Regions from separate parts of the Bradyrhizobium sp. ma5 genome, predicted to be linked through region 1. Evidence: riboswitches for the same ligand, from Rfam matches in the RefSeq annotation. Region 1 holds a riboswitch; the other holds the start of a gene.
The links. Region 1 has a riboswitch for glycine ahead of ACE103_RS26245 (D-amino acid dehydrogenase). Riboswitches for the same ligand answer to the same signal wherever they lie in the genome.

Region 1 (14,804 bases):
AGCCGAACGCCCCTCGGGCCGACGTCTAGGGGAGTTGGTCGGGATTTTGCCGAAATCAAGCCGTGCTTCTGCAACTATTGGCGGATTTCGTCCCGAGTGTGGTTTTGGGCATGGTCGGCCCCAATAAAAAGGGGGGAAATACCATCAACACCCAGACGTTACGTGGGCGTCTGACCGATGCACGGTCGGTCTGGATCGCCACCATTGCCATTCCCCTCCTGCTGCTCGCGCCTGCCTTCTGGAACGGCTATCCGCTGCTCCAATGGGATACCGGCGGCTACCTGGCGCGCTGGTACGAGGGCTATCTGGTGCCGAGCCGGTCCACGGTGTTCGGCATCTACCTGCACGTCGGTGAGACATCGGGCTTCTGGCTCAACCTCGGCATCCAGACCCTGGCGACGCTGTGGATCCTGCAGCTGACCCTGCGCATGCTCGAGCTCGCCCGGCCGGTCCGGCTGATCGCGATCAGCCTTGCGCTGATCGCAACCACCGCCCTGCCCTGGCTCGCCAGCATGCTGCTGACCGACATCTTCGCCGGCCTTGCGGTGCTCGCGCTCTACGTCCTCATCCTGCATAGCGACAGGATCTCGACCCTGGAGAAGGCGGTGCTGTTCGGGTTTGTCGCGTTTTCCGCCGCAACGCACAGCGCGACGCTCGCGGTGCTGCTCGGCCTGTGCTGCGTCGGCTGGATGCTGCGTCCGTGGCTCGGCCGCCGCGTCCCGGTCGCGGGGCTCGTGCAGGGCAGCCTGACCATCGTCACCGGCGCCGTGATGCTGCTGGCGGCGAACTTCGCGCTGTCGGGACAGCTTGCCTGGACACCCGGCGGCTATGGCGTCGCCTTCGGCCGCATGCTGCAGGATGGCATCGTCGCGCAATATCTGCGCGATCATTGCGCCAAGGAGAACCTGAAGCTCTGCCCCTATCGCGACGAGCTGCCGCCGACCGCCGACGACTTCCTGTGGGGTCACAGCATGTTCAACACGCTCGGCCGCTTTCAGGGACTGAATGACGAGATGGGCCACATCGTGGTGCGCTCGCTGGCCGAATATCCGACATGGCAGGCCAAGGCGGCGCTGAAAGCGACCGCCGACCAGCTGTTGGATGTCGCGACCGGCGAAGGCTCCTCGGGCTGGATCCCGCACACCTACGGCATCATCGGGCGCTATATTCCCAAGCAGGTCGCGCCGATGCGCGCCGCGCGGCAACAACAATGGGCCCTCGACTTCACCAAGATCAACCGCATCCACGTGCCGGTCGCGTTCGGCTCGATGCTGCTGGTCGTGATCCTGTTCGGCCGCGGACTGTGGCAGCGGCGGCTCGACGACCTGACGCTGCTGGCGGGCACGGTGACGCTCGCTCTGCTCGGCAATGCCGTCGTCTGCGGCGTGATCTCGGGGCCGCACGACCGCTACGGCGCGCGCCTGGTGTGGGTTGCGACCTTCGTGGTGCTGATCGCGGCGGCGGGTGCCTTCGCCAAGGACGATGCCGAGAGAGATTCCGACGAGCTATTTTCGATGCGACAGGAAGTCGATGACGCCGGTCTTGTAGACCTTGTCACCGACCGCCCGCATGTGGTCGCGGTTCGGAATGCCGAGCACCTGCGACCCCGGAATGATCCGGCCGAGCGCTGACGCCGAGCCCGCGATCTCGTCCTTGCTGCCGACTGCGATCAGAACCGGCACGCCGATCCCGGCGGCCTCCTCGCGCGTCATCAGGCGGCGTGAGCCGCGCAGGCAGGCGGCGAGCGCGCGGCGGTCGGAACGGGTCTGATCGGCGAAGGCGCGAAACGTGCGACCGACCGGATCGGTGACATCGTCGAGCGACGGCGCCTCCAGCGCCAGCGCGACCGCCTCGCCGGGACCGCCGCCCTCGATCAGCCCGATGCCGATGCCACCGAGGATCGCCGAACGCACCCGATTGGAATTCTCGCGCGCCAGGATCGCCGTCATCCGCGAGCCCAGCGAATAGCCCATGATGTCGGCGCGTGCGATTCCGAGATGATCCATCAGCGCGATCACGTCGCTTGCCATGATCGCGATCTCGTACTGCGCGGCGTCGTAGAGCTTGGCGGATTCGCCGTGGCCGCGATTGTCGAGCGCGATCACGCGCCGGCCGGCCTTGACGAGCTCCGAGACCCAGGTTGGATAGATCCAGTTGACGTTCTTGCTCGAGGCAAAGCCGTGCACCAGCACGATCGGTTCGCCCGCGCCTTCGTCGATATAGGCAATCTCAACATCGCCGTGGTGGAAACTCGGCATCTTCGATTCCGTTTTTTCTTGAGACTTGGGATTTGAGACTTGGGATTTGCGATCGACCGGCGACCGCAAGCTTAGCGTGAAATCTAGCCTTGGGCGGGCATACTCGCCAAGGTAGCCTGGGCAGCCATCTGCCGCTTCAGGCGCCGCGCCTTGCTGCGTCTGAGCCACCACGCCGTGGCTCGCTCGGTGGTGGCCTTGATCGACGACAGGAAGCCGAACAGCGCGAGCAGCGCGCCGAACAGCCACATGGTGAGATTGAATGTGCCGGCCACGAGCAGCAGCGCGCCGCGGCCGAGCAGCTTGATGATCGCGCGGGTCTGGCCGCCCTTCGTCTCCGCGATGCGGGCCGCGCGCGCGATCTCCTGCGGATTCTCCGCGACCTTCAGCGTGTCGCGCGCAGCACGAACTCCCGCTGCTTCGCCGATGCGTCCGACGTCCTTGGCGACGCGCACCAGCGCGCCGGCCTTCTCGGCGCGGAATGCCGCGCGGATCGCGGTTGCAGTTTCGGCCGGCCGCAGCACCGAGCCGGACGCGACCGCCTCGCGGAGCGCCGGCTGATCGACCACCTCGCGGGTCGAGCGCCCGGCCCATTCGATCATGCCCTCGCTCAGCCGTCCGGCCTTGCGCGTATCCTTGACCAGCGTCAGTCCGGCGCGCAGCGGCGCGGCGCCGCCGACCGACACATAGGTGGCCGCGGTCACGGCGAGCCCGGCGGCCGCAAGGCCGAGCACCAACTGATCGGTATCCTCGCCCATCACGAGATGCTTGCCCTCGCGCACGACGTCCCTGACGTCACCGAACACGAACAGATCGCCGGCGACCGTGCCGGACAGGCTTGCGACATCGTCGGCATTGCCGGTCACGAGGCCGGTGGCAAATCCCTTGGCGAAATGCGTGGTGGAGGATTGCTCGGCGCGCGCGTCGTCGACGCGCTTTGTGAGTTCATCATTGAGTGCGATGTTCTGCTCGCTTGCGAGCGCGACGAAGCTGGTCGCAAGATCGGCATCTCCCGCGGCGAGTGCCACCTTGATATTGTCCGATATCAACGCCGGGTTGTTGCGAAGGACGGAATTGAGCCTGAGGTCGGCGAGCGCAGCCGGATCGTTCCGCGCTGACAGCACCATGCCGGCGTCCCGGGCGTGCGGCCAAATGGCCGCGCCGACGGCGGCGCTTGCTGCCAGGCCGGCCACCGCAAGACTGAGGCGCACGCCGTTCATTCCGCTGGAAACCTCAAGTTTAATTCGTCTTGTTCAGTTGGCCTTGGAAATAGTGTGCCGTTTTTGCGACACAACGGCTCCGACCAAAGAAGGGCTTCTCTGGGACGACAAGATTGTGTCGAATTTGCATGAGCAAATGAGCCATCGGGGCTCTAGGAATCAACTGTTCCCGCCAGTATGGTGCGCGGCATTTCGCGATGCCGCATGCAGTTGATTGCGTCTGCCCATCGTTGCTACCAAGGTGAGAATATGTCCGACCACGTCGTCCCGCACTTCCATAACGATGCCGGTGTCTCGGTGATCGAGATCGGGTCGCAGGAGTTCATGTGCGTGGGCGCCAACCCTCCGTTCGACCATCCGCACGTGTTCCTCGACCTCGGCAACGACAGCGAGATCATCTGCCCGTATTGCTCGACGCTCTATCGCTTCGCATCCGACCTCGCTGCCGGCGAAGCACGGCCGCCGGAATGCGTGTTGAAAGACAGGGTCGCCTGACCGCCCCGTGGCGCTGACGCGAACCGTCATCGTTGCCGGCGCCGGGATCGGAGGACTGACGGCGTCGCTGACCCTGGCGGCACAGGGCTTTCGTGTCGTCGTGCTGGAAAAGGCCGAGCGGCTCGAGGAAGCCGGTGCCGGAATCCAGCTCTCTCCCAATGCCAGCCGCATCCTGGTCGAGCTCGGGCTCAAGGAACCGCTTGCGCGCCGCGCGGTCACGCCGGAATCCGTCAATATCCTGAGCGCGCGGGCCGGTGGCGAGATCGCACGGATGCCGCTCGGCCAGGCCGCCGAGTTCCGCGCCGGCGCCCCCTATTGGGTGATCCACCGCGCCGATCTGCAGGCCGCGTTGCAGGCCGCCGTCAATGAGCATCCCGATATCGATCTGCGGCTCGGCTGCCAGTTCGAGGACGTGACCAAGCACGCCAAGGGCCTCACGGTGGTGCAGCGCCGCGGCAACGCACGGCAGGAGGAATTGGCGGTTGCGCTGATCGGCGCAGACGGCATCTGGTCGTCGGTCCGTGGACATTTGTTTCCGGATGTACAACCGCAATTCTCCGGCCTGATCGCCTGGCGCGGCACGCTGGACGCGACCGCCCTGCCGCGTGAATACACCGCACCGCGCGTGCAGCTGTGGATGGGGCCGGACGCGCATCTCGTGGCCTATCCGATCTCGGCCGGGCGCCAGGTCAACGTGGTCGCGATCGTGCCAGGCACCTGGAACCGGCCGGGCTGGAGCGCGCCGGGCGACATCAACGAGATCAAGGGCGCGTTCGCCACCGCACGCTGGCCCGCCACGGCGCGGATGCTGATCGGCGCGGTCGACGGCTGGCGCAAATGGGCGCTGTTCACCCTGCCCGACATCGGCCGCTGGAGCGAAGGCGCGGTGACGCTGCTCGGCGACGCCGCGCATGCGATGCTGCCGTTTGCCGCGCAAGGCGCCGGCATGGCGATCGAGGATGCGGCCGTGCTTGCCAAGGCCCTGGCCGACTGCACTGGCGAAAACACCGCAGGGATTCCCGCTGCGTTGAAGGGCTACGCCGAGATGCGGCGCGGCCGCGCGCTGAAGGTGCAGCGCATGGCGCGGCAGCAGGGCCGCATCTATCATTTGAGCGGACCCCTGGCGATCGCGCGCGATCTCGCGATCCGCGCCATCGGTCCGCAGCGCATGCTGGCGCGGCAGGACTGGATCTACGACTGGCGCGCCTGAGCCGAGCGCGCCTGCGCGCGCACAGCAACCGGTTGTTCTGGAAACGCAGACTTAGTGAACGAGGCCCCTCGGCGCGCGCGGGCCCTTCGCCCCCGGCGCAGGCGCCGCGGGTGCGGCTGCCGCAGGCGTATCCGGCGGGCTCTCATGGCACTTGTTGGCGCGCCAGGCCTGATCCACGAGCCTCTGCTGGGCGTGGATCGAGATCAGCTCGTTGCGATAGACCATCTCGGAGACCACGGTACCGCCGACGCCGGTCTCCGCTTTGGCCATCAACTTTTCCTGATCCGTCGCACGAGACGCGAGATTCTTGCGCTCGGTCTCGAGCTGCTTGCAATCATACAGATCGTACTTTGCGGGATCGGCGAATGCACCCGGCACGCTGTCGCCGATCTGCGCACAGCCGGAAACGCCCGCGGCCGAGGCGAGCAGCGCAACGATGGCTGCCGCGCGCGACAGATTTGGGCGGCGGGGAAGACGAACAGACATTCAGCTTTCTTAATCCGACAGTGTTGAGATTGCCTAAAGCAGCCGCCGGTGTCCGGATTGAGGCTCAATCGCGGCGGCGCGCTGCTTATCCCAATGCTCGGCCGCCGAAGCAAATGGAATTGCAGGCCGCGCCCTAAGCCTTTGAATGCGCACCTGTTAGCAGCGGATAATGACAATTCCACTCCGCCGGCAAACGCGCTAGTAATCGGCGCGCCTGGCGCAATGCGGACGTGGCGGAATTGGTAGACGCAAGGGACTTAAAATCCCTCGACGGCAACGTCATGTGGGTTCGAGTCCCACCGCCCGCACCAGCCTGCTGCGCACCGCTCTTACTTCTTGGCCTTCGCCTTCTTTGCCTTGGCCTTCTTCGTCGTCCCGGCCTTGGTTTTCTTTGCCTTCGCGGCCTTGGCCGGCTTGCCGGCCTTCGCCTTCTTCGCCGATTTCTTGGCTGACTTCTTGGCAGCTTTCTTGGCCGATTTCTTCGGGGCTTTCCTGGCAGCTGTCTTCGCCGAAGCCCTAGCAGCCACGGCGGGCTGTTGCGCCGCTCCGACGCTGCCCGCGCCACGCGTCGGGCGTGGCGGCACCGGCTCCTCCATCCAGAAATCCAGCTCCTGCTCCTTGCCGCCGCCCGGCTTCCAGCCGTCGAGCGAATAGATCTGATCCGGATTGCCGCCGCTGCCGAGATAGCCGCGCCACGAATAATGGTCGTAGACACCGTTGATGTGCAGCGCATAGGCCTGGGCAAGCTGCTTGTTGCCGCGGATGATCACCAGATTCTCGTCATTCTTCTCGGAGGCCGCGACCGAGAAATTGTGCGATCCGGTGATGACCGCGCAATTGTCCGAGAACGGATCGACCACGATGGTCTTGGAGTGAACGATCGCGATCATCCCCGCGTTGCGGATCTGCTGGACGCTGAATTCGACGTCTGCCCATGAAGGTTCGTTGGTGGCGCTCACGCCATGCGGCAGCTGGACGTCGTCATGAAAGGATTGCTGCGGCGCGCCCGATTTGACGACTTCTCCGCCGACCGAAACGATGTCGCCGTTCTTGCTGGGCATCATGGTCGACACCACGCCACGAACATAGACGTCGTTTTGCTGTGCGCGGTCCAGCAGGGCATCCAGCAGCGGCGATTGCCCCGGCATGAACATCAGGAAGAGCGCGCCGTCCTTGGCGTTCTTGATCAGGTCCAGCACCGGCTTGAATTCCGCCTCGCCGTTGGTCGCGGCGAAATAGACCGAAATGTTGCTGTCGCTGGTCGGAGTGGAATTCGACGTCTTCAGCGCGGGCGGCATGGCGTTGCCCGCAGCGACCAGCTTGCCCCACTGATCGAGATAGCGCTTGGCGATCACCGCATTCTCGATGATCAGCACGTTGTTGAGTTGCGTGCACAGCCCGGTGGTGGTCCAGTTGGTGCTGCCGGTCAGCACGCGGATGGCGTTGCCATGCGCGTCGCTCTCGACCACGAACTTGTTGTGGACGCTGGGCGACGACCTGCCCGCATTCGACAGATCGCGATGCTTGACGGTCAGACCGGCGCCGCTGAGCTCGGCCGCGATGTTCGGCTTGGTCGCGCTGCCATTGCCGAGCAGGACGTTGCCGCGGCTGCCGAACGGCTTCAGCGCGCCGACCAGCTCCTCGTCATTCATCTCGTAGATCGCTGCATGGATCTGGCTGCCGCGGAGATCGGCATCGTGCAGGAAGGCCAGGATCTCGTGCAGGGCATCGCCCGAAAGGTAGCGCCGCGCCTGGTTGGCCGGGTCGGACAGGCCCTTGACGAAATTGCGCAGCGAGTCGTCGGACGCATCACCCTTCACGAAGCGGCTGACGATCTGGGACATCAGGGTGCCGCGGTTGAAATAGGCCGACAAGCCGCCGCCCGCATCGCCGGAAGCGACCGCCGGCGTCGTCCAGGCCGACACCGAGGCGGCATCGGGCGTGAACGTCCCGTTCGCGGCGCTCTTCATCGCTGTCACGCGATACGAGACATTGTCGGTGTCGACGACGCTGTGATCGGTCCAGATGCAGCGCCGGAACGGCGATTGCGTCGAGGAGATGCCGGCGTCCGCCACCGGCTTCTCACCGGGCTTCGGCGGAATGCGGTTCGACAGCACGGTCGTCTGTTGCGTGATATTGTTGCGCCGCTCGAGCTGGAAACCGACCCAGTCGTTGGACCAGGTGTCCGGCTGCCAGGCGATCAGGATATCATCGGCGTTCGCGTAAGCCTTGACATTGATTGTCATCGCAATTTCCCCGAGGCTGGGTATCGGCCCGGCGGACAATACTCCGCTAACCTTGGGTAGTTTGTGAAATAGACGACAACTGTTCGTGCAAATCGGCGCGGCGCGGACGCCGGGCATCGAGCCCTACTCGAACGCCAGTCCCAGCCGCTTCTGCTTCTTCCATACGATGCGGCATGGCCACCGCTGGCCGTCGACGGCGAGAGTGAAGCGGTCGGGAAACCACAGCGGCGAGTTCACTTCGATGCAGGCGCCCTGAGACGAGAGACTCCGGACCGTGCAGGCGATCACTTCATTGCCGAACTCGATCGCTCCCGACTTGAGGACGCGGCGGCGTGCGCCGGCACGGCGCTGCTCGGTCGGCATTGGCTGTTGCGCGCTGGCCGGTGCGGGCCTGCTATCGTCGTCGGCCATGGGCCCGTCGCGGTAGGTACACAGACTGGCGGTCAGGTTACGATCCAATACTGACAGGAACCTTAAAGCCGCCGCCAACCGAATTGGTATGCCAGGACGTGCCAGCGGCTGGGCAGATGCGCACGGCATCGTGGTCTCGCATCACCTCATCGTGTCTTTCGACTGTGGCGCGCTTCACATGCCGCGATCGCTGACTGTGGTAGTGTCGGCCCGTTGGAAAATTCTGGCCGCACATTTCGCGGCCGTCACATTTCGAAATCAATGAGTTGGAGATAGGCGATGACGATTGCGGATCGCAATCGGATTGCCGGTCGCAATCAGATTGTCGGCAATACCGCGCCCGATCACGGTGCTTCCATCCTCGAGCACAGCGACGACGCGGCTCACTGCAGCAACGGGCTCAACGCACAGAGATTCCTCGATGCGACGCCGAACGATCGTGCGATCTACCGGCGATGGATTCGCAGCGCGGTCGTGGCGTGCGGATTGTTGGCGTTCGCCGCGGGCGCAATGGTCTGGATGAACGGCGCCGGCGTCGGACAGACCCAGCTCTCGAGCCTGTCGAGCACGAGCAACGCGAAATCGGGCCACGGCAATTAAGGAACGCCGTCGCGCAGACGGCGCGAAACGAAAAATGGCCGGGACAAGTCCCGGCCACTCGTATTGCGTCAACCTGCAAGCTTACTCGGACTTGTCGACATTCCAGAAGATCGGCGTCGCCGGACCATCGAGCACACCGGACAGCGACTTCCGCCAGGCGCTCGGACCCTGATACTGACCGAGCGGAATGTAGATGACCTGCTCGTAGGCTTCCTTCTGGATATCGGCCGCGATCTTCTTCTGCTCGTCGAGCGACGGCGCGCGAACGAAGGCGTCCTTCAGCTGTTCGATCTTCGGATCGTCGGCCCAGCCGAACCATCCGCCATTCTTGCCCTGGCCGCCGATCGAGAGGTTGGAGATCGGGTTGGAGACGTCGGCACTGACCCAGTTGGTGAAGAACATGTTCCAGCCGCCATCCTTCGGCGCCTTCTGGCTGGCGCGGCGGGTCACCACGGTCTGCCAGTCGGTGGCCTGCAGGTCGACCTTGAAGCCGGCGTCGCGCAGTTGCTGGGCCACAACAACCGGCTGCGCCTTGAGCGTGGTGACGTCGCCGGGCGCCATGATGACGACGGGCGTGCCATCATAGCCCGACTCGGCAAGCGCCTTCTTGGCCGCCGCCATGTCGCCGCCCTTCAACAACGTCTCACCGCCGACCTCGGACGCGAACGGCGTATCGCAGATGAAGAAGGAGACGCAGGTCTTGTAATACTTGGGATTGCCGACCAGCGCGTCGAGCACCTGCTTCTGGTTGATCGCCATCAGGGCAGCCTGGCGAACCTTGATGTTGTCGAACGGCGGATAGAGGAAGTTCATGCGGCCGAGCGTCTGGAAGCCGAACTTGTTCAGCGTCTCGACCTTCAGGTCCTTGTCGCCTTCCAGGATCGACAACGTGTCGAACGACGGGTTCTCCAGGAAATCGATGTCGCCGGATTGCAGCGCATTCATCGCCGTCTGCGCATCGGCCATCGTGACCCACTCGACGCGGTCAACCTTCACGACCTTGCCGCCCGCGGTCCAGCTCGCCGGCTCCTTGCGCGGCACGTAGTCCGTGTTCTTGACATAGACCGCCTTCACGCCCGGCTGGAATTCGGCCTGAACGAATTTGAACGGGCCCGAGCCGATCTGCTCCGGGATCGGCTTGTCCGGCGGGGTTTCGGCCAGCCGCTTCGGCATCATGAACGCGACGCGCGACGATGGCTTGCCGATCGAATCCAGCACCAGGCCGTAGGGCTCCTTCAGCTTCAGCGTGATCGTCTTCGCGTCGGTGGCCTCCAGGCTCGCCGTGAAGTCCATCAGCTTCTGGCCCATGCCGTCGACCTTGGCCCAGCGCTTCAGCGAGGCGACGCAGTCTTCGGCAGTCACCGGCGTTCCATCGTGCCACTTCAGGCCGTCGCGCAGCGTGAACGTGTAAGTGAGCTTGTCGTCGGATACCTTCCAGTCGGCCATCTGCGGCTGGATCTTGAAGTTGGAGTCGGTCGCCACCAGCGTGTCGAAAACCATGTAGCCATGGTCTCGCGTGATGTACGCCGTGGTCAGGATCGGATCGATGACGCGCAGATCCGAATGCATCACCGCGGTGATGGTCTTGCCCGCGGCCATGGCCTGCGGTGCAAACGACAATTCCTGCGGCGCGAACGACAACGCGAGCGCCGTCAACGCAGCCGCTAGCGTGCGGTGCTTCCAACGCGAGATAGGCAACATGCAATTTCTCCTGACGTGTAACTGGTCAAAGCCGGCTTATTCGTTATGCATGCGGTTCGTTATTTAGGCGAACTAACATGCTGTATGGCTTGTGAAATCGAGACTTGCATCAAGCGCAATGCGCGTCAATCGGTTTCCGGCAGGATCAAATGTATACGAACGAATGAGCGGCGGGTGCAGCGCATTTGACTTTACAAACGCATCTTCCGAGCTTTTCGTACGGCACGCGAACGCGTATCGGCGCGAACAAACAACAAGAGAGAAAAGACATGAACCCCGCCAATCTTCCTTTTGATTCCGAAGCGATGCTGCAGGGGCTGCGCAGCTGGGTGGAATGCGAGAGCCCGACATGGGACGCGGCCGCAGTCGAGCGCATGCTCGACCTCGCCGCGCGCGAAATGGCGGTGATGGGTGCGACGATCGAACGCATCGCGGGACGCCAGGGCTTTGCCGGCTGCGTCCGCGCCCGCTTTCCCCATCCAAAACAAGGTCAGCCCGGCATCCTGATCGCCGGCCATCTGGACACCGTGCACCCGGTCGGCACCATCGAGAAGCTGGCGTGGCGGCGCGAAGGCAACAAGTGCTTCGGGCCCGGCATCTTCGACATGAAGGGCGGCAACTATCTGTCGATCGAGGCGATCCGACAGTTGGCGCGCGCGTCCTTTACCACGCCGCTGCCGATCACGGTGCTGTTCACGCCCGATGAGGAGGTCGGCACGCCGTCGACGCGCGACATCATCGAGGCCGAAGCCGCACGCAACAAATACGTGCTGGTCCCGGAGCCCGGCCGGCCGAACAACGGCGTCGTCACCGGCCGCTACGCGATCGCGCGCTTCAATCTGGAAGCCGTCGGCAAGCCGAGCCATGCCGGCGCGACGTTGTCCTCCGGCCGTTCCGCGATCCGCGAAATGGCCCGGCAAATCATTGCCATCGACGGCATGACCACCGAAGACTGCACCTTCTCGGTCGGCATCGTGCATGGCGGCCAATGGGTCAATTGCGTCGCAACGACCTGCACCGGCGAAGCGCTCAGCATGGCCAAGCGCCAGTCCGATCTCGACCGCGGCGTCGAGCGCATGCTGGCGCTGTCGGGTACGGCAAATGACGTGACATTCAACGTCACGCGCGGCGTCACGCGCCCGGTGTGGGAGCCGGATGCCGGCACCATGGCGCTCTATGAAAAGGCAAAGCGTCTCGCCGCCGATATGGGTCTTGATTTGCCGCATGGCAGCGCCGGCGGCGGCTCTGACGGCAACTTCACCGGCGCGATGGGCATCCCGACCCTCGACGGCCTCGGCGTACGGGGCGCCGACGCCCACACTTTGAACGAACATATCGAAGTCGAGAGCCTCGCCGAGCGTGGCCGCCTGATGGCGGCACTGCTGGCGACGCTCGATTAATTCGATTTGCACTGCACAACACGTTGGCACTGCCGGACCGAAATTTAGCCTTGTCCAATTTTTTGGCTTCGCCTACGGTCCGGCCGTCCAACACGACGATGCGGGAGAGATCGAGGCGACAACATTCGTGTTGTGCTTCGGCGCCGACGGAGCAACCGCCCCGGAAACTCTCAGGCAAAAGGACTGTATCGTCAGGACGATCTGGAGAGAGACGGCATGGCCAAATGGAAACGGCCATGACGTCCACCGAAGGGGATAGTCTGCTATTGGGCCGAGGCCCGATGCGGATCAAGCTCTCAGGTACCGTGACAGATGGGGCGTCGAAACAGCCGGTTTCACCGGTGGTTCGGCGACTCTAACACACGGGAGCCTGAAGACCACCATGCCTCACATCGCAATCATTGGCGCCGGCATCACCGGCGTGACGACGGCCTATGCCCTGCTCGAACGCGGCTACCGGGTGACTGTCCTCGACAGGCATCGCTACGCCGCGATGGAAACCTCATTCGCCAACGGCGGACAGCTTTCCGCCAGCAACGCGGAGGTGTGGAACAGCGCCGCGACCATTCTCAAGGGGCTGCGCTGGATGCTTCGAAGCGACGCGCCGCTCTTGATGAATCCGAAGCCGAGCTGGCACAAATATTCCTGGATCGGCGAGTTCGTCGGCCACATCGGCCGCTATCGCACCAACACCATCGAGACCACGCGGCTCGCAATCGAAGCGCGCAAGCATCTGTTCTCAATCGCCCAGCGCGAGAACATCGCCTTCGATCTCGAACGCCGCGGCATCCTGCACGTCTATCACGACAAGGCCGGATTCGAGGCAGGCCTGCGCGTCAACACGCTGCTGCAGCAAGGCGGACTCGACCGCCGGCCGGTGACGGCGGACGAAATCCGCAGCATCGAACCCGCGCTGCAGACCACCTGCTATGGCGGCTTCTTCACGCCGTCGGACGCCACCGGCGATATCCACAAGTTCACCCGCGGCCTCGCCGACGCCTGCATCCGCCGCGGTGCGAGCTTCGTCCATGAGGCCGATGTCGACGCGATCGCGCACGGCGATAACGGTTTCCGCATCGGCTGGAACGAAGCCGCTTCGCACGATGCTGACGTCGCAACACGACACGAGTTGCAGGCGGACGGCATCGTGATTTGCGCTGGTGTCGCGAGCCGCCACTTTGCCGGCCTGCTCAACGACCGCGTCAACGTCTATCCGGTGAAGGGCTATTCGATCACCGTGCAGCTCGATGCGCCGCAAAGCCGGGACGCCGCGCCTACCGTCAGCCTGCTCGATGAAGCCGCGAAGATCGTCACCAGCCGGCTCGGCGCCGACCGCTTCCGCGTCGCCGGCACGGCCGAATTCAACGGCTTCAACCTCGACATTCGCGCCGACCGCATCCAGCCGCTGGTGGATTGGGTACGGCAGCATTTCCCCGGTGTCGACACGTCGAAAGTCGTGCCATGGGCCGGCCTGCGCCCGATGATGCCGAACATGATGCCGGTGGTTCGCGCCGGACGGATTCCGGGCGTGTTCTACAACACCGGCCACGGTCATCTCGGCTGGACGCTGTCGGCTGCGACGGCGCAGATGGTGGCAGGGGCGATCGATGACTGGCGCGACCTCGACACGCCCTCGATGGTGCCGTCGCCGGTCGATGCGACCGAGACCACCCGCGCAGCTTTCCTCTAATTATCCGGCCGGCGAGGAAGAATATGAGCGTATTTGCATGTGGCCAAGTCGGAATTCGCAGAGAAACACCGCATGACAACGTCTAGCGTCACAATGGGGAAAAGCGCTTCAGCGCGGGAGGGGACAATGCGCATTGGGGTGGCGGACACGCGTGAGACGCTGACCAAGCCGGATCAGATTGCCGCGGAGCTGTGCGCGGCCGTCGATCGAAACTTCGACGATCAGGTCGCGTTCCTGTCGCGCATGGTGCAGTTCCGCAGCTTGCGCGGACAGGAAACGCCGCAACAAGCTTGGCTGGCCGAGCAATTCGCAAGGCGCCGCTACGACGTCGATACGTTCAGCCTTGCCGACGTCAATCTGATGAGTCATCCGAAGGCTGCGCCGATGGACGGCATCGACCTTGCCGGATCGCAGCAGGTCGTTGCGACGCTCGACAGCAAAGGCAGCGGACGCAGCCTGATCCTGCAAGGTCATATCGACGTGGTGCCGGAGGGGCCCGCTGATCTTTGGGAGCAGCCGCCGTTCTCGGGCGCCGTGCACGACGGCTGGATGTTCGGGCGCGGCGCGCAAGACATGAAGGCCGGTGTCTCGGCAATGATCTTCGCGCTCGATGCTATCAGAGACGCCGGCTATGCCCCGGGCGGACGCGTCCATCTGCAGACCGTGACCGAGGAAGAGAGCACCGGCAACGGCGCGCTGTCGACCTTGATGCGTGGCTATCGCGCCGACGCCTGCCTGATTCCCGAACCGACCGGACACACACTGACGCGCGCCCAGGTCGGCGCCGTCTGGTTTCGACTGCGCGTTCGCGGCACGCCGGTGCATGTCGCCTATTCCGAGACCGGCACGAGCGCCATCCTGGCTGCGATGCATCTGGTGCGCGCGTTCCAGGATTACACCAAGGCGCTCAATGCCCGGGCGCTCGACAACAGCTGGTTCCGCAGCGTCAAGAACCCGATCAAGTTCAACGTCGGGATCATTAAAGGCGGCGATTGGGCCAGTTCGACAGCGGCGTGGTGCGAGCTGGATTGCCGGCTTGGTCTCCTGCCGGGCGAGACACCGCAGCAGGCGATGCGTGGCATCGAGGAAT
Region 2 (14,804 bases), 170 kb from region 1:
AGATCGGACAGCGAGCAGGCGTTGGTCGCACTTGCGGAAACGATCGGTGCGACCGTGTGGTTCGAAGGGTTGCGGCATCACGCGCCCTTTCCGACCCATCATCCGAGCTATCGTCAGTCGCTCCCCGGCGACGCCCGGCAGGTACGCAAGGCACTCGGCGAGACCGATCTCGTGCTGCTGATCGGCGGGCCGTTCTTCGAGGACATCTGGTTTGCGCCTGATAGCCACATTCCCGACGGCGCGTCCCTGCTCCAGATCGAGGCCTCGGCTGAACGTCTCGCGCTCAACAACCGGCTCGATGCCGGCATTGTCGGCGACATCGCGGTCAGCATCAGTGCATTGACGGACACGTTACGCGCCAAGGCGAGCGCGGACTTCAGGCAGGCTGCGCAAAACCGCAATGCTGCGCTGGCCGAACTGCAGGCGAAGGAGAAGGAAGCCTATCGCGCGCGCGTCGAGAAGAGCTGGAACCGCGAGCCGAGCTCGATGCCGCGCGTCACCGCGGAACTGCGCCGCGGCCTGCCCGATGATGTGGTCATCGTCGATGAGAGCATCACCGCGAGCCTCGATCTCGCCCGCGCCTTCGACTATCGCGGCTTCGGCGACTATTTCGGCGGACGTGGCGGCGGCATCGGCCAGGGTCTCGCCGGCGCGATCGGCGTCAAGGTCGCAATGCCGGACCGTCCGGTTGTCGCGATCTCCGGCGACGGCTCGGCCATGTATGCGATCCAGGCGCTGTGGACCGCCGCGCACCACAAGCTTGCGATCGTGTTCGTGGTGCTCGCGAACCGCGAGTACCGCATCCTCAAGCACAATGTGGACGTCTGGCGGCAGAATTTCGAAGCCGGCACCCAGCATCCCTATCAGAACATGGATATCACCGGCCCCGCGCTCGACTTCGTGCATCTCGCGGCCGGTATGGGCGTCGAGGCGGTCAGGGTCGAGAAGGCGGACGACATCGCCGGCGCAGTCGCAAAGGCGGTCGCGGCGCAGCACCCGTACCTCGTCGAGATCGCAATCGAAGGCAAGCGCTAGAGCATGATCCGGAAAGGTGCGCAGCGGTTTTCCCTCGCGACAAACGCGGAACGCGTTTGCGCGGAGATCATGCTCAAATAAGAAGGTGGAGGAGCTTCTGATGGCAGGCATTCTGGACGGCAAGGCCGCGTTGGTGACAGGCGGCGGCTCCGGCATCGGCCGGGCAACGGCGATTGCCATGGCGCGCGAAGGCGCGCGCGTCGCGGTGTCCGACCTGTCAAAGGACGGCATCGAACAGACGGTCGCGCTCATCAACGCCGCAGGCGGCCAGTCAATCGCGATCCAGGGTGACGTCACCGACGAGGCCGATGTCGCCAACATGGTGGCCCGCACGGTATCGGCGTTCGGGCACATCGATTGCGCGTTCAACAATGCCGGCGTGGCCGGGCGCTCCGTCGGCCCGCCCGGCCAACGCATCCATGAGCTCACGCAGCCCTCGGTGGCGAAGATGTTCTCGGTGAATCTGATGGGCGTGTTCCTGTGCCTGAAATACGAGATCGCGCAGATGCTCAAGCAGGGCGGCGGCGGCGCGATCGTCAACACCGCCTCGATCGCCGGGCTGGTCGGCCTCGCCACGTCGGCCCACTACGTCGCGACCAAGCACGGCGTCGTCGGGCTGACCAAGTCCGCTGCGATCGAATACGCCCAGGACGGCATCCGCGTGAATTGCGTCAACCCCGGATACATCAAGACGCCGATGACCAAGGAAACGATGGACGAACGTTACGACGAAATCATCGCCAAGGTGCCCGCACGTCGCCTTGGGGTACCAGAGGAAATCGCCGAGGCCGTGGTCTGGATGTGCTCGGACAAGGCGTCCTTCATGACCGGCGCATCGCAAGTGGTCGACGGCGGCTACAGCGCTGCCTGAGCTTTGCGAAAGAGGCGACAGGAACCGTCGGGGCGTGACCGCGACGGGGCGAAACAAGTCCGTATCTGCAATCGTCCCGTTGTCCGGCTATGACGCGTGAGTGCGAGCCTGGAAATTTGTGGAAACGATTTGGCCGGGTTTGGCATCTTCCAAACGCGAATTGAGAGCGATACGCTTGATCGCCTGCGCGTCAAGTGCGGCTTGCCTACGCGGTTGAACGGCGAGAGCCGTGTCATCGTGGATTTGGATCAATCCCTTTTTAGTGCCTCGCCATTCGTCGTGGAAAGCTGAACCATCCGGCCCTGACTGAGGATGATTGTGATTGTACGTCCTGCATCACGCATGACGGTACGAAATCATACAGATCGCCGGCGATAAGAACGCGTTTTCCCGCTTGCTATGGCGCTGCCGATTTCGAACCGGGCAGCGTGCGCCCCGGCGTCCGCGCACGCGACGAGGGAGGACAATGGCAATGAAGTCTGTTTCCAAGATTGCAACGGCTGCAATCGCCAGCTTTGTTCTGGGCGTCGGCGCCGGCAGCGTCCTGTACGCGCAGGCCAAGATACCCGCTTACTCGGTTGCGGAAATCGACGTCAGGGATCAGGACGGCTACGCAAAGGATTTTCTGCCGAAGGCGCAAGCCAACATCAGGGAGCACGGCGGCAAATACCTCGCGGGCGGTCTGAACAAGACGATCACCATGAACGGGGCGCCGCCACCAAATCGCGTGGTGCTGATCCAGTTTCCCGATATGGACTCGCTCAAGGCGTTCGGTGCCAAGCAGACCCAGCTCGAGGCAGACGTCGGCAACAAATATGCCAGCTTCCGTGCAATCGGGATCGAGGGCGTCGAGCAGAAATAACCACGCGAAAGGCGGCGGGCCCGGCCCGCCGCCCGAAGCCCCGCTACTTTTCAAATGGTGCCAAGTCTAGCCGGGTCCGATCGCAATCGACCGATCCGTTCCAAGGGCACCCGGCTTTCCCTGCACCCTCTGCTCAATGAGAGGTCGGAACGAAGAGCAAGACTCGAACAGATCATGTCGCGAGAATGCGGATGTGTGACTCGCGGACCGCACGACGCATTCGATGTCGTCCCTGCTTTCACAGGGACGACGATTGAGGATGTCGGCAATGCCACATTCAGTGTCGTCCTGGCGAAAGCCAGGACCCATTACCCCAAGTCTCAATTGTTGCGCGACGCTGGGGCCGCGATCCCATTCATCACCGAATGCAGTGGTTATGGGTCCTGGCTTTCGCCAGGACGACCTGTGGAGAGGCCCGCGGTCGATCTCGACGCCATTAGGCTCTCAGCCGGCGAAAGCTCACCGCTCCTGCCGCAATCTCCCCTCCAGCCGCGCCAGCTCGCCGTCGAGGTCGCGCTCGACATCGACCGCCTGCACGTCGACCACCCGATAGTCGCGCGCCTCGAGCCAGGCTCTGCGATTGGCGCGGTCCGTGCCGATGGCGTCGCTCTCGTTCGGATTGACCAACTCGATCGCGAGCCGGTGCACGAAGGAGACGAAGTCGGGGATGTGGCGGCCGACCGGGGTCTGGCGCTTGAACTGGCCGGCGAAGCGGCGGTCCCGCGTCAGCGCCTGCCACACGATCCGCTCGGCGTCGGTCGGGTTGCGGCGGAGCAGCCGGGCGAGCCCACGCACCGTGCTGGAGTTGTCGGCGGCGGCACCGCCCTGCCCCTGCTCGGCGAGCAGCGCCCGCAGACGCGTCGCCTGCGCGCCGTCGAGCACGCCGCCCTTGGCCGGGCCCTTGCGGCCCTCGGCGATCGCCATCACCACGCCGTGCAGCGTGTGCATGTCCTGCTTGGTCGGGTCCATCCGGGTGAAGATGTTGCGCAGGTTCACCAGCATGGTGTCGCGCTTCTCGGCCGGCCGCAGGAACTCGACCTTGTCGAGCTCGGCGACGAGGTTGTCGAAGAACGCCTGTATCTGGTGCTGGGAGGCCGGCTCGGACCGCTCGGGCATCGCGAAGGGAAGTGCGCCCGCGGTCGAGAGCTTGAACCATTCGTACCCCATCAGCAGCACCGCCTGCGCGAGGTTGAGCGAGGCGAAGCCCGGGTTGACCGGGAAGGTGATGATGCGGTTGGCGAGCGCGACCTCGTCATTGGTCAGGCCGGAGCGCTCCCGCCCGAACAGGATGCCGGCCCCGCCGCCGGATGCGACATGGCCGACGATCTCGTTCGCCGCGCCTTCGGGCCCGACCACCGGCTTGGCCTGGTCGTGGGCGCGCGCGGTGGTCGCGAACACCAATGTGAGATCGGCGATCGCCTGCTCGACCGTGTCGAACAACTCGACGGAACCGATGATGTGGTCGGCGCCCGCGGCGGCGCGTTGCGCGGCGACGTTCGGCCAGCCGTCACGCGGATTGACGATGCGCATCCGGGTCAGCGCGAAGTTGCCCATCGCGCGCGCGGCCATGCCGATGTTCTCGCCAAGCTGCGGCTCGACCAGGATGACGACGGGACCGGCAAGGTCGTGCCCTGCCTTGGTCTTGTCGGTGCCGGACATCTCACTTCACTTTCTGATTCAACGTCTGAAGATTTTGAATCAGCTTCCGAAGCAGCTGATTCAAACTCTCATGCTGAGCGCCGCAACCAGCTTTGCACCGGTTTTGCGCGGGACCATTTTCTCCAAGGAGATAACAGGGTTAGCAGCGTTTGCGAATCCTCAATCGGAGTCCCAATCGCACGGAGCGAAGACCGCCGCTTGCGCGCGCTTGGCCTTCGGATAGGCTATCAACCACAACCAAAGCGAAGCTGTAAAGGCACGCTTGAGACGCCGCTTGAACGGCGAGGCACTTGGGTCGAAGCAGTGGGGGGACGACGATGCGGGGCAGATGGACGCTGGCGATTGTCGGCGTGGTCTTGATCGTGGCGGGGGGCCTGCTCGCCCACCTCACGCAGACCGCGGGCGGCATCCGGATCGAGGATGTCAGATTCAAGGGCGCCAAGGGCAACACTATGAGCGCCCTGCTCTACGTCCCGCCGAACGCGACGCCGCAAATCCCGGCCCCCGGCATCCTCGCCGTGCACGGCTACATCAATTCGCGCGAGACCCAGGACGGCTTCGCCATCGAGTTCGCGCGCCGCGGCTATGTGGTGCTGGCGCTCGACCAGACCGGCCACGGCTATAGCGACCCGCCCTCCTTCGCCAACGGCTTTGGCGGACCCGACGGCCTTGCCTATCTGCGCAGCCTGCCCTTCGTCGACAAGGACAATATCGGGCTCGAGGGCCATTCGATGGGTGGCTGGACCGTGCTGGCGGCCGCCACCGCGATGCCCAACGACTACAAATCGATGGTGCTGGAGGGCTCGTCGACCGGCAAGCCGTTCGCCGCCGAGGGCACCGCGACATGGCCGCGCAACACTGCGCTGGTGTTCGCCCAGTACGAGGAATTCCCCGAGCTGATGTGGGGCGTCGACCTCGCCCGCGACGTCACCAAGAGCCCAAAGCTCTGGGCGCTGTTCGGCACGCAAGGCGCAGTCGAACCGGGCAAGGTGTATGGCGATCCGGCCAATGGCACCGCCCGGGTGCTGAACACCCCCGCGATGACCCATCCGGCCGAGCACCTCTCGCATGAGGCGATCGGCTACAGCCTCGACTGGTTCGCCAAGACGTTGAAGGGCGGCACGCCTCGTCCGGCCGACGACCAGATCTGGTTCCGCAAGGAGATCGGCACCCTGATCGCGCTGATCGGCTTCGTGGCGCTGGTGATCGGGACATTCGACGGGTTGCTGGAGGCGCCGATGTTCTCCCGCCTGCGGCTGCCGGCGGTTGCCGACGGCACCATGCCGCCGCACGAGGCCGCCAAAGGCCGGCGCTGGACCACGGCGTTCATCCTGTCCGCCTTCATCCCGGCGCTGACTTACTACCCGGCCTTTGCGCTGGGCGGCGCTGTTGTCACCCCGAGCGCGTTCCTGCCGCAGGGCATCACCAACCAGATCCTGGTCTGGGCCATCATCAACGGCCTGATCACGCTAGCCCTGATGTGGTTCGCCCCGAAGCGCGCCAGCCGGGCCGGCCTCGTCGGTCAATCCGTCGTGATCGCGGTGGCCTCGGTTGCGGTGGGCTACGCCGCGCTCTGGCTCGCCGACCTCGCCTTCAAGATCGACTTCAGATTCTGGATCGTCGCACTCAAATTGATGAGCGCGAAGCAATTCCTCATCTTCCTGATCTATCTGATTCCGTTCACGGCATTTTTCGTGGTGGCGCTGCACGTGCTGCACCGAAATTTCTCGACCATGGGCGCGCCACGCGGCGCGCTCTATCTGACCAACATCCTGGCGCTGACGCTCGGTTTCATCGTGTTGCTGGTGCTGCAATACGGCACGCTATGGCTGACCGGTAAGCTGTTCAACCCGATCCCGGACCCTGGATTCGTGCCGCTCTCGACCATCGTCGCGATCCAGTTCGTGCCGCTGCTGGCGATCGTCGGCGTGATCGCGACCTTCACCTGGCGGCGGACCGGATCGAGCCTGCCGGGGGCTCTGATCGCGGGCCTGTTCGTGACTTGGTACATCGTGGCCGGGACCGCGACGCAGGTCCCGTTTTAGAGGGTTCAGGCGAGGAAAACCCGCCCAGGACAAGGAGCGAGAGCCGCCCTCAGAATGGCGGTTCTCGGTGAAAAGATGGGCTGAAAGTGCATAACCGGTGCGCTTCCGCCCGTCCGCGGGCGGTGCTATAGCGCAGGCGTATTTTCCACCCCCCGCCGTCAAAAGCGCGCCGTTCCCAAGAGGGCCTCCCCGTCATGGCTAAAATCAAGGTATCCAACCCCGTCGTCGAGCTCGATGGCGACGAGATGACCCGGATCATCTGGCAGTACATCAAGGACAAGCTGATCAACCCGTTCCTGGATGTCGAACTGCTCTATTTCGATCTGGGCATGGAATACCGCGATGAGACCAATGACCAGGTGACCATCGACGCCGCCGAAGCCATCAAGAAGGTCGGCGTCGGCGTCAAATGCGCCACCATCACCCCCGATGAGGCCCGGGTGAAGGAGTTCGGCCTGAAGCAGATGTGGAAGTCGCCGAACGGCACCATCCGCAACATCCTCGGCGGCGTGATCTTCCGCGAGCCGATCATCTGCAAGAACGTGCCGCGCCTGGTTCCCGGCTGGACCAAGCCGATCATCATCGGCCGCCATGCCTATGGTGACCAGTACCGCGCCACCGACATCAAGTTCCCGGGCAAGGGCACGCTGTCGCTGAAGTTCGTCGGCGAGGACGGCACCGTGATCGAGCGGGAAGTGTTCAAGGCGCCCGGCGCCGGCGTCGCGATGGAGATGTACAATCTCGACGACTCCATCATCGATTTCGCTCGCGCCTCGCTCAATTACGGCCTGCTGCGCAACTACCCGGTCTACCTCTCGACCAAGAACACGATTCTGAAGGTCTATGACGGCCGCTTCAAGGACATCTTCCAGGACATCTACGACCGCGAGTTCAAGAAGGAATTCGAGGCCAAGGGCCTGACCTACGAGCACCGCCTGATCGATGACATGGTGGCCTCGGCGCTGAAGTGGTCCGGCGGCTATGTCTGGGCCTGCAAGAACTATGACGGCGACGTGCAGTCCGACACTGTGGCCCAGGGCTACGGCTCGCTCGGCCTGATGACCTCGGTGCTGCTCACCCCGGACGGCAAGACGGTGGAAGCCGAAGCCGCCCACGGCACCGTGACCCGCCACTACCGCGAGCATCAGAAGGGCAAGGAGACCTCGACCAACTCGATCGCGTCGATCTTCGCCTGGACCCGTGGCCTCGCCCACCGTGCCAAGCTCGACAACAACGAGGCGCTGGCGAAGTTCGCCACCACGCTGGAGAAGGTCTGCGTCGCGACCGTCGAAGAGGGCTACATGACCAAGGACCTCGCGCTCCTGGTCGGCGCAGATCAGCGCTGGCTCTCGACCACCGGCTTCCTCGACAAGGTCGCCGACAATCTCGGGAAGGCGATGGCGGCCTGACGGCCGCTGTTTCCGGACACAATAGCGAGCGTGACCATGACCCTTCTCGGCCGGGTGACGCTAGCCTCCTTGTTGCTGACCGGATCGGCGGCACTCGCTGCCGATCCCCTGCCCGACCCCGTCGCGGCGCCCGACGAGACTGCGGTCCTCACCACCCACGCCGAGGGCGTGCAGGTCTATGAGTGCAAGCCGGTTATCGACGGCAAGCTCGCCTGGTCATTCCGCGAACCGGTCGCCACCCTGATTGCCGGTGGCCGCACCGTCGGCCGGCACTATGCGGGGCCGAACTGGGAGCATGTCGACGGCAGCGCCGTGACCGCCCGCACCGCGGGCAGCGCGCCCGGCGCAACGTCAGCTGACATTCCCTGGCTGAAGCTCGAGGTGATCGCCCACCGCGGCAACGGCCTGCTGTCGAGTGTCGCCACCGTGCAGCGGATCAACACCTCGGGCGGCGAACTCAACGGCGCCTGCGACAAATCAGGCGCGTTGAAGAGCGCGGCGTATTCGGCGGATTACGTGTTTCTGCGCCGCGACTAATCGCGGATGCCGCCGTCGGTCTCGTGCGGCGCCTGGGCGATCTCGCTGGCGGCAAGGTCACCACCGGCGGTGAGCGGATCGGCGAGCCGCGCCTCCGCCGTCTCTCTGACATGGGCGGCGAGCGCCGGCATCCGCTCGATCAGGGCATGGAAGTCCTGCGCATCGAGCAGCAGCAGCTTGGTCTTCCGCATCGCCGTCACTGTGCCGGAACGGTTGGTCCGCCGGAGCAGCGCGATCTCGCCGAAGAACGCGCCGTCGGCAAGCCGCACCCGCTGGCTCGGCAGGTCGATCTCGACCTCGCCGGCGGTGATGAAATACATCGACGACGCCGCATCGCCGCGCCGCACCAGCACCTCGCCGGCCTCGATGGTCTGTGACCGCAACAGCCGCATGATGTCGGCGATGTCGGCGGCGTTGAGGTGCGAGAACAGCGGCACCCGCGCCAGCATGCCCCAGGTGACGACGAAGTCGCGGCGCCGCACCTCGTCGGCGAACGCAGTCGAGACGATCGCGACTGGCAGCGCGATCATCGCAAAGCCGACCACGATCGCAACCACCGTGACGATACGGCCGAGCGGCGTCACCGGCACGACGTCGCCGTAACCGACGGTGCCGAGCGTCACGATCGCCCACCACATCGCCTGCGGCATGGTGCCGAACTTGTCCGGCTGCACCTTGTGCTCGATGGCATAGAGCAGCGAAGCGAACAGCAGAACCGCGCCGGTCAGGATCACGACGCAGCCGAACAGCGTGCGCCGCTCGGCATGCAGCGCCGCCAGCAGCGAGCGCATCGCGGTCGAATACCGCACCAGCTTGAGGAATGGCAGCATGCCGAACAGCACCAGCGCGGTCTTGTCACCGATCGCAAGCGCGATGGCCGATGGCAGGAAGGCGAGCAGGTCGATGACGCCGAGCGCCGAGAAGGCGTATTCCAGCCGTGCCTGCAACGGCGTCATGTCGCGCAGCGAGCGGCCGACCACACTCCAGAGCCGCGCGGCATATTCCAGCGCGAAGGCGATCACGGCGGCGATCTCGATCGCTGTGAACAGCCACCCGAACTGCGCATCGATCTCCGGCACCGACGCCAGGATCGCGGCCAGCACATCGACGGTGATGATCGCGACGACGAGCCGGACGAAGCGCGAGCCGACCGAATATGGCAGGTGGTCCTGCTCAAGCAGCTCGTAGAGACGCTCGCGCAGCCCGGGATCGCTGATCGTGGGCTTGAGCGGAGCCGTCGCCACGATCAGCCTCTCCGTCAGGCGCCGGCCATCGCTTGTTCAATTGCCGACAGCGCGGCGTCCGCCTTGGCGCCGTCCGGCCCGCCGGCCTGCGCCATGTCGGGCCGGCCGCCGCCGCCCTTGCCGCCGAGCACCTCGGAGCCCTTGCGCACCAACTCGACCGCGTTGAAGCGCGAGGTCAGGTCGGCGGTGACGCCGACCACGATGCCGGCCTTACCGTCTTCGGTGACGCCGACGATCGCGACCACGCCGGAGCCGATCTGCTTCTTGCCGTCGTCGACGAGGCTCTTCAGGTCCTTGGTCTCGACGCCCTCGACCGCGCGTGCGAGCAGCTTGACGTTGCCGACCTCGCGAACGCCGGAGGCGGCACCGTTCGACGACGAACCGCCGCCCATCGCGAGCTTCTTGCGGGCGTCCGACAGGTCGCGCTCGAGCTTCTTGCGCTCCTCCATCAGGGCTGCGATGCGCGCCGGCACGTCCTCGATCGAGGTGCGCAGCTCGGCCGCCGCGGTCTTCGCCAGCGTCATGGTGTCATTGGCGTGCTTGCGCGCATGATGCCCGGTCAGCGCCTCGATGCGGCGGACGCCGGAGGCGACCGCGCTCTCGCCGGTCACCGAAATCAGGCCGATGTCGCCGGTGCGGCGGACATGGGTGCCGCCGCAGAGCTCGACCGACCAGCCAAGCGCGTTCTGGCCGTGCTCGCGGGCGCTCTTGCCCATCGAGACAACCCGAACCTCGTCACCGTATTTCTCGCCGAACAGCGCGCGCGCACCGGCCTCGCGGGCATCGTCGACACCCATGATGCGGGTCGTGACCTCGTCATTCTCGAGCACGACGTCGTTGGCGATGTCCTCGACCCGGGCGAGCTCTTCCGGCGTGATCGGCTTCGGATGCACGAAGTCGAAGCGCAGGCGATCGGGCGCCACCAGCGAGCCACGCTGCGCGATGTGATCGCCGAGCACCTGGCGCAGCGCCTCGTGCAGCAGATGCGTCGCCGAGTGGTTGGCGCGGATCGACGAACGCCTGGCGTGGTCGACCTCGAGCTGCAAGGCCGTGCCGACGTTCAGGGTGCCCTGCTCCACGGTGCCGACATGCACGAACAGGTCGCCGGCCTTCTTCTGCATATCGGTCACGCGGAACTTGACCCCCTCGCCGGTGAGGATGCCGACGTCACCGACCTGACCACCGGACTCAGCGTAGAACGGCGTCTGGTTCAGCACGATCGCGCCGCTCTCGCCGGCCTTGAGGCCGTCGACCTCGGCGCCGTCCCTGACCAGCGCCGTCACCACGCCTTCCGCGCTCTCGGTCTCGTAGCCGAGGAATTCGGTCGCGCCGAGCTTCTCACGCAGCGGGAACCAGATCGTCTCGGTCGCCGCCTCGCCGGAGCCTGCCCAGGAGGCGCGCGCCTTCTCGCGCTGGCGGTTCATCGCGTCGGTGAACGATGCCTGGTCGACGCTGATGCCGCGCGACTTCAGCGCATCCTGCGTCAGGTCCAGCGGGAAGCCATAAGTGTCGTACAGCGTGAACGCGGTGTCGCCGTCGAACATGTCGCCCTTCTTGAGGCCGGCGCTCTTCTCGTCGAGGATCGATAGTCCCCGCACCAGCGTCTTGCGGAAGCGGGTCTCTTCCAGCTGCAGCGTCTCCTCGATCAGCTTCTCGGCACGGACCAGGTCCGGATAGGCCTGGCCCATCTCGCGGACCAGCGCCCAGACCAGGCGATGCATCAGCGGCTCGCTCGCGCCGAGCAGCTGCGCATGGCGCATCGCGCGGCGCATAATCCGGCGCAGCACATAGCCGCGGCCCTCGTTCGACGGCAGCACACCATCGGCGATCAGGAACGCCGAGGAGCGCAGATGGTCGGCCATCACCCGGTACGACGCCACGTTCTGCTCGTTCGGCCCATGGCCGAGGGCCGAAGCAGCCGCATCGATCAGATGGCGGAACAGATCGGTCTCGAACACGCTCTCGACGCCCTGCAGGATGCAGGCCATGCGCTCCAGCCCCATGCCGGTGTCGATCGAGGGACGCGGCAGCGCGACGCGCTCCTCCTTCGTCACCTGCTCGTACTGCATGAACACCAGGTTCCAGAACTCGAGAAAGCGATCGCCATCCTCCTCCGGGCTGCCGGGAGGTCCGCCCCAGATATGCTCGCCGCGATCGATGAAGATCTCCGAGCACGGACCGCACGGGCCGGTATCGCCCATCGCCCAGAAATTGTCCGAGGTCGGGATGCGGATGATGCGATCGTCCGAGAAGCCCGCGATCTTCTTCCAGAAGCCGGCCGCCTCGTCGTCGGTGTGGTAGACGGTGACGAGCAGCTTGTCCTTCTTCAGTCCGAAATCCTTGGTGATCAGATTCCAGGCGAGCTCGATCGCGCGCTCCTTGAAGTAGTCGCCGAACGAGAAGTTGCCGAGCATCTCGAAGAAGGTGAGATGGCGCGCGGTGTAGCCGACATTGTCGAGGTCGTTATGCTTGCCGCCGGCGCGCACGCACTTCTGCGACGTCGTGGCGCGCTGATAGCCGCGCTTCTCGACGCCGGTGAAGACGTTCTTGAACTGCACCATGCCGGCATTGGTGAACATCAGGGTCGGGTCGTTGCGCGGAACCAGCGGCGACGACGCCACGATCTCGTGGCCGTTCTCCTTGAAGAAGTTCAGAAATGTCGACCTGATGTCGTTGACGCTGCTCATGTTCATCCAATCGGAAAAAGGGGCCGGCCAGCCGCAAAAAGGCGTCATTTTCCGGCCGAACGCTTTTAGACATTGCCAGCTGCGGTGTCCAGAAACTGTGCAGGCGGATCATGGGCTTGCCGCGGGAGCACAAAGCCCATTGGATAGTTGTTGCAGCTGCGTTGACAGTCTTGGTGGCGCCGTGTTTTCTACCTACCTGTTACCCCGTCACGTCGGGAGAGACCGGCCCTACCGCCGGCGCCGAAGGAGCAACCGCCCCGGAAACTCTCAGGCAAAAGGACCGCGTGACGTCTGACATCTGGAAAGAGGCGCTGGGGTTCTCCCCGACGCGCCCGCCGACGGGATAATACTCTCAGGCACAGCGACAGATGGGGCTTTCTGCAGGTTTCTCAAGGGGAAATAGGTCCCCGGCGGGAACCGCGAGGGCCCTGTGATGGTTGCGCGCGAAACCTCCCCGCTGAAACAGACCCCGCTGCACGCGCTGCATCTGGCGCGCGGCGCCAAGATGGTGCCCTTCGCCGGCTACGACATGCCGGTGCAATACACGGCCGGCGTGATGAAGGAGCACCTGCACACCCGCAAGGACGCAGGCCTGTTCGACGTGTCCCACATGGGCCAACTGCTGCTGAAGGCCAAATCCGGCAAGGTCGGTGACGCGGCGCTCGCGCTGGAAAAACTGGTGCCGCAGGACATTGTCGGCATCGCGCCGGGACGGCAGCGCTACGCGCAATTCACAAACGACGACGGCGGCCTGCTTGACGACCTGATGGTGGCGAATTTCGGCGATCATTTGTTCCTGGTCGTCAACGCCGCCTGCAAGGCCGAGGACGAGGCGCATTTGCGCGCGCATCTCTCCGAAGCTTGCGAGATCGTGCCACTGGCCGACCGCGCGCTGATCGCGCTGCAGGGGCCGAAAGCCGAATCGGCGCTGGCGAAACTTTGCCCAGATGTCAGTTCGATGAAATTCATGGACGCCGGACCGCGCCGCGTCGCCGACATCGACTGCTTCGTCTCGCGCTCCGGCTATACCGGCGAGGACGGCTTTGAGATTTCCGTGCCCGCCGACAAGGCGGAAGCCCTGGTCACCGCGCTGCTGGACAATCCCGACGTGCTGCCGATCGGGCTCGGCGCGCGCGACAGCCTGCGCCTCGAGGCCGGGCTTTGCCTCTATGGCCACGATATCGACACCACGACGACGCCGGTCGAAGGCGCGCTGGAATGGTCGGTGCAGAAGGTCCGCCGCAGTGGCGGCGCCCGCGCCGGCGGCTTCCCCGGCGCCGACAAGATTCTCACCCAGTTCGCACAAGGCGCTTCCCGCCGCCGCGTCGGGTTGAAGCCCGACGGCCGCGCGCCGGTGCGCGAAGGTGCCATGCTGTTTGCCGATCCGACCTCGACCGAGCAGATCGGCAAGGTGACCTCGGGCGGCTTCGGCCCGAGCCTCAACGCGCCGGTTGCGATGGGCTACCTGCCGACATCGCTTTCCGCGCTCGACACCACCGTTTTTGCCGAAGTGCGCGGCCAGCGGCTACCGCTCAAGGTCGCCGCCACGCCCTTCGTCCCCAACACCTACAAACGCTAAACGCCAAAGGATCGATCCCCATGACGACGCTGTACACGTCCGACCACGAATGGCTCCGCATCGAGGGCGACGTCGCCACGATCGGGATCACCGATTACGCGCAATCGCAGCTTGGCGACGTCGTGTTCGTCGAACTGCCCAAGGTCGGCCGCAGCCTGAAGAAGGCCGAGGCCGCCGCCGTCGTCGAATCCGTCAAGGCCGCCTCAGACGTCTACGCGCCGATCACCGGCGACGTGGTCGAGGTCAACGAGGCGCTCTCCGCCGAGCCCGCGCTGGTCAATTCGGATGCGGGCGGCAAGGCCTGGTTCTTCAAGCTGAAGATTGCCGACAAAAGCGAGCTCGGCGGCCTGATGGACGAGGCCGCCTACGCCGCGCACACCGCCTGAGGATCAAGCCGAGGACCACGTCATGAACGCGCCCTTCAAGCCGATCAACGAAGCTGCCACCGATTTCGCCCGCCGCCACATCGGACCGTCACCGCGCGACGTCAACGCGATGCTGGAAACGGTCGGCGCCGCGAGCCTGCAGGCGCTGATGAATGAGACGCTGCCGGCGTCGATCCTTCAGAAGGCGCCGCTCGATCTCGGCCGGGCGCTGAGCGAGACCGAAGCGCTCGCGCATATGAGCGAACTCGCCGCGCAGAACCAGGTGTTCACCTCGCTGATCGGCCAGGGCTATTCCGGCACCATCCTGCCCGCGGTGATCCAGCGCAACATCCTGGAGAACCCGGCCTGGTACACCGCCTACACGCCGTATCAGCCGGAGATCAGCCAGGGCCGGCTCGAAGCCCTGTTCAACTTCCAGACCATGATCTGCGATCTCACCGGGCTCGACGTCGCCAACGCCTCGCTGCTCGACGAGGCGACCGCGGCCGCA

Region 2: another riboswitch for glycine. It lies ahead of gcvT (glycine cleavage system aminomethyltransferase GcvT); the one in region 1 lies ahead of ACE103_RS26245 (D-amino acid dehydrogenase).

The regions. Positions count from the first base shown of each region.
Region 1 covers NZ_CP170156.1:5,593,059-5,607,862, forward strand. The annotation lists partial or broken gene ACE103_RS26185 (hypothetical protein) at 111-1,499, shown strand; gene ACE103_RS26190 (alpha/beta fold hydrolase) at 1,506-2,258, opposite strand; gene ACE103_RS26195 (hypothetical protein) at 2,342-3,475, opposite strand; gene ACE103_RS26200 (zinc-finger domain-containing protein) at 3,725-3,970, shown strand; gene ACE103_RS26205 (FAD-dependent monooxygenase) at 3,978-5,180, shown strand; gene ACE103_RS26210 (twin-arginine translocation pathway signal) at 5,232-5,666, opposite strand; tRNA gene ACE103_RS26215 (tRNA-Leu) at 5,891-5,977, shown strand; gene ACE103_RS26220 (phospholipase D-like domain-containing protein) at 5,996-7,912, opposite strand; gene ACE103_RS26225 (PilZ domain-containing protein) at 8,036-8,323, opposite strand; gene ACE103_RS26230 (hypothetical protein) at 8,603-8,923, shown strand; gene ACE103_RS26235 (ABC transporter substrate-binding protein) at 9,005-10,624, opposite strand; gene ACE103_RS26240 (M20/M25/M40 family metallo-hydrolase) at 10,894-12,024, shown strand; glycine riboswitch at 12,116-12,220, shown strand; glycine riboswitch at 12,224-12,338, shown strand; gene ACE103_RS26245 (D-amino acid dehydrogenase) at 12,407-13,714, shown strand; gene ACE103_RS26250 (ArgE/DapE family deacylase) at 13,841-14,804, shown strand, end outside.
Region 2 covers NZ_CP170156.1:5,758,722-5,773,525, forward strand. The annotation lists gene ACE103_RS27000 (thiamine pyrophosphate-binding protein) at 1-1,035, shown strand, start outside; gene ACE103_RS27005 (SDR family NAD(P)-dependent oxidoreductase) at 1,136-1,906, shown strand; gene ACE103_RS27010 (DUF1330 domain-containing protein) at 2,379-2,768, shown strand; gene ACE103_RS27015 (TrmJ/YjtD family RNA methyltransferase) at 3,228-4,427, opposite strand; gene ACE103_RS27020 (alpha/beta hydrolase family protein) at 4,745-6,472, shown strand; gene ACE103_RS27025 (NADP-dependent isocitrate dehydrogenase) at 6,667-7,881, shown strand; gene ACE103_RS27030 (DUF3455 domain-containing protein) at 7,918-8,418, shown strand; gene ACE103_RS27035 (cyclic nucleotide-gated ion channel) at 8,415-9,665, opposite strand; gene alaS (alanine--tRNA ligase) at 9,677-12,349, opposite strand; glycine riboswitch at 12,552-12,642, shown strand; gene gcvT (glycine cleavage system aminomethyltransferase GcvT) at 12,783-13,928, shown strand; gene gcvH (glycine cleavage system protein GcvH) at 13,949-14,314, shown strand; gene gcvP (aminomethyl-transferring glycine dehydrogenase) at 14,337-14,804, shown strand, end outside.